3 regions of the Enterobacter sp. H2G27 genome follow, and region 2 is predicted to be linked to each of the others. Evidence: riboswitches for the same ligand, from Rfam matches in the RefSeq annotation. Region 2 holds a riboswitch; each other region holds the start of a gene.
The links. Region 2 has a riboswitch for thiamine pyrophosphate ahead of thiM (hydroxyethylthiazole kinase). Riboswitches for the same ligand answer to the same signal wherever they lie in the genome.
Positions count from the first base shown of each region.

Region 1 (2,264 bases), 2.2 Mb from region 2:
AAAACGGGGAACTGGAGGCGGATATTGCCCATCACTGGCAGCAGCTTTCCCCGCGCCACTGGCGCTTCTTCTTACGCCCCGGCATCCACTTTCACCACGGCCGCGAGCTGGAAATGCACGACGTCATCGCCTCTCTGGAACGCGCCCGCAGGCTGCCGCTCTACTCGCATATTTCGCGCATCCATTCCCCCACGGCCTGGACGCTGGACATTGAGCTGTCGCAGCAGGACAAGTGGCTTCCCTGGCTGCTGGGCTATGTACCGTCGATGATTTTGCCCGGCGAGTGGGAATCGATGAACAATTTTGCCAGCCTGCCAATTGGCACCGGGCCCTACGCCGTGTCCCGCAATAACAGCAACCAGCTGAAAATCCGCGCGTTCGATGACTACTTTGGCTATCGGGCGCTGATCGACGAAGTGAACGTGTGGGTATTGCCTGATCTCAATGAAGACCTGAGCTGCGGTCTGACGCTTGAAGGCCCCACCACCGGAGAAAAGGCCGTGGAGAGCCGCCTGGAGGAAGGATGCTACTATCTCCTGTTTGACCGCCGCACCCACCGCGGGGCAAACCAGGGCGTCCGCAAGTGGATCAGCCACGTGCTGTCCCCTTCCAATCTGATCTACCATGCGGAAGAGCAGTACCAGACATACTGGTTTCCGGCCTACGGTCTGCTTCCGCGCTGGCACCACGCCCGGCCGTCGCACTGCGACAAACCCGCAGGGCTGGAGTCCATCACCCTGACCTACTACCGCGAGCACGTGGAGCATCGTTTTATCGCGAGGATCATGACCCGCTTGCTGGCAGCCGAGGGGGTCAAGTTAGAGGTAAGAGAAGTGGACTATGACGAATGGCATCAGGGAGAGATCGCCAGCGATATCTGGCTCAACAGCGCTAATTTTACCCTGCCGCTCGATTTTTCATTATTTTCACATCTGTATGAAGTACCGCTGATCCAGCACTGCATCGATCGGGACTGGCAGCAGGACGCCGCCCTGTGGCGATCGGGCGAGATGAACCTTGCCGTTTGGTGCCAGCAGCTGCTGGCCGAGCAGGCGATCGTCCCGCTGATCCACCACTGGCTGATGATCCAGGGCCAGCGCAGCATGCGCGGCCTGCGGATGAACACCCTGGGCTGGTTTGATTTTAAATCCGCCTGGTTTGCGCCCCCGGAGCCATAACGCTTTCGTAATATTCACCAAATCATTACAATAGCGCCGTTCTCAACGGGGTGCTGCATCACAGATGTGCGCTGAGATAATACCCGTCGAACCTGATCCGGATAACGCCGGCGAAGGGATTTGAGGCTGTCGCTCAAAATCCTTTGCCACTCAACCTTGAGGTGCAAAGTGTTAAAAAAAGTTCTTCCCCTGCTGGCGCTGTTTGCGCTGCCTGCTTTTGCGAAGCCCGTCCTGACGGTCTACACCTATGACTCCTTCTCTGCCGACTGGGGCCCTGGCCCGGTGGTTAAAAAAGCCTTTGAAGCGGACTGTAACTGCGAGCTGAAGTTCGTGGCTCTGGAAGATGGCGTGTCGCTGCTCAACCGTCTGCGTATGGAAGGGAAAAACAGCAAGGCCGACGTGGTGCTCGGGCTGGATAACAACCTGCTGGAAGCCGCCTCGCAAACCAAACTGTTTGCCAAAAGCGGCGTAGCGGCAAATGCCGTTAACGTGCCGGGCGGCTGGAAAAACGACACCTTTGTGCCGTTCGACTATGGCTACTTTGCTTTTGTTTACGACAAAAATAAGCTGAAAAACCCGCCGAAGAGCCTGAAAGAGCTGGTGGAAAGTGACCAGAAATGGCGCGTGATTTATGAAGATCCGCGCACCAGTACGCCAGGCCTGGGCCTGCTGCTGTGGATGCAAAAGGTTTATGGGGATAAAGCGCCGGAGGCGTGGCAGAAACTGGCCGCTAAAACCGTCACCGTCACCAAAGGCTGGAGCGAAGCCTACGGCCTGTTCCTCAAAGGCGAAAGCGACCTGGTGCTGAGCTACACCACCTCTCCGGCCTACCACATTATCGCCGAGAAGAAAGATAACTACGCTGCCGCTAATTTTGCTGAAGGGCACTATCTGCAGGTGGAAGTGGCCGCGCGTACCGCTGCCAGCAAACAGCCGGAGCTGGCCGAGAAGTTCCTGAAGTTTATGGTTTCACCGGCGTTCCAGAATGCGATTCCCGCAGGCAACTGGATGTATCCGGTTACGAACGTTGCGCTGCCCGCAGGTTTCGAGCAGCTGACCAAACCAAACACCTCGCTGGAGTTTACG
Region 1 is NZ_JBSVSI010000001.1:486,687-488,950, reverse strand. It holds gene sgrR (HTH-type transcriptional regulator SgrR) at 1-1,178, shown strand, start outside; TPP riboswitch at 1,215-1,315, shown strand; gene thiB (thiamine ABC transporter substrate binding subunit) at 1,347-2,264, shown strand, end outside.
Region 1: linked by a shared signal. The riboswitch ahead of thiB (thiamine ABC transporter substrate binding subunit) and the one ahead of thiM (hydroxyethylthiazole kinase) in region 2 are both predicted to bind thiamine pyrophosphate.

Region 2 (2,264 bases):
GCATGCCGATCTTGGTGGTATCGATGCGCACGTCGCTGAACACAGAATCCAGCTGCGCGGCAACAAAATCTGGCTCAATACGGTAGACCGACTGCACGCCGCGCGTGTTTTGCGCCACCAGCGCGGTAATGACCGAGCAGCCGTACGCGCCAAGGGCCGAGAATGTTTTCAGGTCAGCCTGGATACCCGCGCCGCCGCTGGGATCGGTGCCGGCAATGGTCAGGGCGTTAATCCGCTTCATGCCTGCTCCTCCAGCGTATAGAGCGCGTCGAGGAACGCGCTGGCAAAACTGCCCGGGCCAAGGGAGTGCGTAACGGCTACCGTTCCGGCTCGCTTCATCCATCCGCAGGCGGCTGCAATGTTATCCAGCCGGTCACCCGGCAGCGAACAGCTCGCCGCCACAACGGCAGAAAGCGCGCATCCGGTGCCTACCACGCGCGTCATCAGCGGATCGCCGCCGGTAACCGTTCGGGTACGTTGCCCGTCCGTGATGTAATCCACCTCGCCGGTGACGACCACAACGGCATTGGTCTGGCGGGCCAGCGCCTGTGCAGCGGGCACCGCGCTGGCGGCGGTATCGGTCGTATCAACGCCGCGCCCACCCGGGCTCATCCCGGCAAGAGCAAGGATTTCAGAGGCATTGCCGCGAATGGCCGCCGGTTTCAGGGCAAGAATTTGATGGCAAAAACGGGTGCGGAACGCCAGGGCGCCCACGGCAACCGGGTCCAGCGTCCAGGGCTTGCCTGCCGCCACCGCGCTCTCAATCGCCCGGCGCATCGACTGGGCGCGCGGCGCGGTCAGCGTGCCAACGTTGACCAGCAGCGCATCGGCGATCGCAGCAAACTGTTCAGCCTCTTCGGCCTCAATCACCATCGCGGGTGATGCGCCAAGCGCCAGCAGAACGTTGGCCGTAAAGGTCTGTACGACATCATTGGTCATACAATGGGTCAGTGGAGAACGGGTGCGGAAGTGATGTAAAACGTGTAAATCGAGCAGGTCAGGCTGCATGGGTTCGCTCCTGCCTTGCGTGAAGAAGCGATGACCGGGAAGGCATCTGACTTCCCTACGCTGGCATTATCCAGATCAGGTAATACGGGTATTTCTCAGCCTTCACAAGGAAGGGCACCCCGAGTCAAAATACTTTTAAAACAATGATTTATTGAAATCAATGTTCTCAATCAGTGTAACCGTGGCCACAGGTCAGGCGCAAGCGGTTTTGATTTATCACGGCAGCGATCGCGTTATGAATCTCCCTAAACACTTTTTCGCTAGCATCTTCAACATAAATATTTTCTCCTAGTATATCCCGGAACAAAAATGAGCTGAATTTATTTTCATTCGAAGCTGACGAAAGGTTCGATAATAAATAATCGGCAAAAAACCATAAATTTACATAAACTGTTATGTGTATTATTAACCCATTCAAATCAAAACACTTAAATATATTTAATGCATTAGTGTTTTATATCTAATTTGACTCTCATCCATTATGAATCGCTATCTTATTGTATTATAAGATTATTAAGCCGAGCTTTTCTGGAACGACTCGTTTAGCTATTCCTGCTATTTATGATTTAGATCAATAATCAAAATTACACATTCATAGATAGTTACTGCACGTTACGAAATAAGTTATCAAACCAAAACTTTCAACGTTGATCGTGAATTATTTCAGATATAACAAGACGTTGTATCTTCCCGCCAGGATAGCGCCCTTACTTTTTTTCTTGTAGTGATGATGAGAGCTTTAAAATGAACTATTTAAATACAACAGCTATCGCTGTTTTTGGTTTTGTGTTTGCTGGTTCAATGAATACTGCAAATGCTGCGGAAGTAAACATAAACCTTGACGATAACGTCAACAATCCAGGTGCTCACATTCAAATTCAGGGTACCGATAAAACCGCCTATAACCTTGATAACATCGAGGGGAGTAACATTAAGCAAGACGGGCAAATCTATAACCTTCAGGGCGATATTGACAGAGCAAATACAGCTATTAATAAAGCACAAGATACAGCTAACACCGCTCAAGATGGCGTAAATACTAACACTCAAGCTAACGCTATCCTTAATCAGAAAGTCGACGATTACAAAGCAGATCAGACAATCACTGATAACAAACAGAATATATTGATTGATAACACTAATAATAAAGCAGACGCGGCTTTACAAGGCGTTATTACTAACGGTCAAGCAATCATTGATACAAACACGAGAGTAGATAAAACTGACATCACCGCGACCAATGCGAACAACAAAGC
Region 2 is NZ_JBSVSI010000001.1:2,735,341-2,737,604, forward strand. It holds gene thiD (bifunctional hydroxymethylpyrimidine kinase/phosphomethylpyrimidine kinase) at 1-241, opposite strand, end outside; gene thiM (hydroxyethylthiazole kinase) at 238-1,008, opposite strand; TPP riboswitch at 1,044-1,140, opposite strand; gene ACW9E7_RS12970 (YadA C-terminal domain-containing protein) at 1,753-2,264, shown strand, end outside.

Region 3 (2,264 bases), 1.8 Mb from region 2:
CTGACGATCCACCAACCCAGATCTGATTTTTCAATAATACGATCCATATCTATTGCACTACCTTCGCTTCACTGACATGTTGTTAGCATTGTGGTTACATTCTGGATGAGCAGATTCAATCCTACACTTTGCGGAGTCGACCATGTTAAACCAGCTAGAAAGCCTGACTGAGCGCGTTAGAGGAAGTAACAAACTGGTGGATCGCTGGCTGCATGTGCGCAAGCATCTACTCGTGGCTTATTACAATCTGGTCGGCATTAAGCCTGGCAAAGAATCGTTTATGCGACTGAACGAAAAAGCGCTGGATGATTTTTGTCAGGGCCTGGTCGACTATCTGTCCGACGGCCATTTCAATATTTATGAACGCATTATCCGCGAAATGGAAGGGACAACGCCGTATTTAGCGGCCAGCAAGCTCTATCCGCTGCTGGAAGCCAATACCCAGCAGATCATGGATTACTATGATTCCGCGCTCGAGAATGCCATCGATCACGATAACTATCTTGAGTTCCAGAAAGCGCTATCCGACCTCGGCGAAGCGCTGGAGGAGCGATTCACGCTGGAAGATAAGCTGATCTCTCTCGCCCTGGACAATGATTTGAACATCAGTAACGAAGAGAACGTCGCGCGCCCTGCTTGAGTTCTTAATCGTTAACGAGTAATTTACAACCATTCGCCCCTCTCACGAGGGGGATTTTTCTTGTCGGAGTGCCCAGAGCGAAAGCCGGGCTGAGACCGTTAATTCGGGATCCGCGGAACCTGATCAGGCTAATACCTGCGAAGGGAACAAGAGTCACACTGCTGTTGTATCGCCCCCCGGGCGATCCTCTCTTGCTTCATCCGTCGTCTGACAAGCCATGTCCTTCACTTTTGGAATGAGCTATGTCTACTGCAAAACTGACCCGCCGCGAACAGCGCGCACAGGCCCAACACTTCATCGATACCCTGGAAAGCACTGCTTTCCCGAACTCGAAACGCATCTACATTTCCGGCTCGCAGGACGATATTCGCGTTCCGATGCGCGAAATCCACCTCAGCCCGACGCTTATCGGCGGCAGCAAAGAGAATCCGCAGTATGAAGACAACGAAGCCGTGCCGGTGTATGACACCTCCGGCCCATACGGCGATCCTGATGTTGCCATCAACGTCCAGCAGGGGCTGGCAAAGCTGCGCCAGCCGTGGATTGACGCGCGTAACGACTGCGAAGAGCTGAGCGTGCTCAGCTCTGCGTACACCAAAGAGCGCCTGGCCGACGACGGTCTGGACGAGCTGCGCTTTACCGGCCTGCTGACGCCAAAACGTGCTAAAGCAGGTAAATGCGTGACCCAGCTGCACTACGCCCGCCAGGGTATCGTCACGCCGGAGATGGAGTTCATCGCCATCCGTGAAAACATGGGTCGCGAGCGTATCCGCAGCGAAGTGCTGCGCTATCAGCATCCTGGTGAAGGCTTTGGCGCTCGCCTGCCGGAGAACATCACGCCGGAGTTTGTGCGTGACGAAGTGGCCGCCGGGCGCGCGATTATCCCCGCCAACATCAACCACCCGGAGTCCGAGCCGATGATTATCGGCCGCAACTTCCTGGTGAAGGTCAACGCGAACATCGGTAACTCGGCCGTCACCTCCTCCATCGAAGAAGAGGTGGAAAAGCTGGTCTGGTCCACGCGCTGGGGTGCGGATACGGTAATGGATCTTTCCACCGGCCGCTATATCCATGAAACCCGCGAATGGATCCTGCGTAACAGCCCGGTGCCGATCGGCACCGTCCCGATTTATCAGGCGCTGGAGAAGGTCAACGGCATTGCCGAAGACCTCACCTGGGAAGCGTTCCGCGACACCCTGCTGGAGCAGGCCGAGCAGGGCGTGGACTACTTCACCATTCACGCGGGCGTGCTGCTGCGCTACGTGCCGATGACCGCGAAGCGTCTGACCGGCATCGTCTCGCGCGGCGGCTCCATCATGGCGAAGTGGTGCCTCTCCCATCACCGGGAAAACTTCCTCTACGAACACTTCCGCGAAATTTGCGAGATCTGCGCCGCCTATGACGTCTCTCTGTCACTGGGCGACGGCCTGCGCCCGGGCTCCATCCGTGACGCCAACGACGAAGCGCAGTTTGCCGAGCTGCACACGCTGGGCGAACTGACCAAAATCGCCTGGGAGTATGACGTGCAGGTGATGATTGAAGGCCCGGGACACGTGCCGATGCAGATGATCCGCCGCAACATGACCGAGGAGCTGGAGCACTGCCACGAAGCGCCGTTCTACAC
Region 3 is NZ_JBSVSI010000001.1:4,554,513-4,556,776, reverse strand. It holds gene nudC (NAD(+) diphosphatase) at 1-47, opposite strand, end outside; gene rsd (sigma D regulator) at 143-640, shown strand; TPP riboswitch at 695-803, shown strand; gene thiC (phosphomethylpyrimidine synthase ThiC) at 883-2,264, shown strand, end outside.
Region 3: linked by a shared signal. The riboswitch ahead of thiC (phosphomethylpyrimidine synthase ThiC) and the one ahead of thiM (hydroxyethylthiazole kinase) in region 2 are both predicted to bind thiamine pyrophosphate.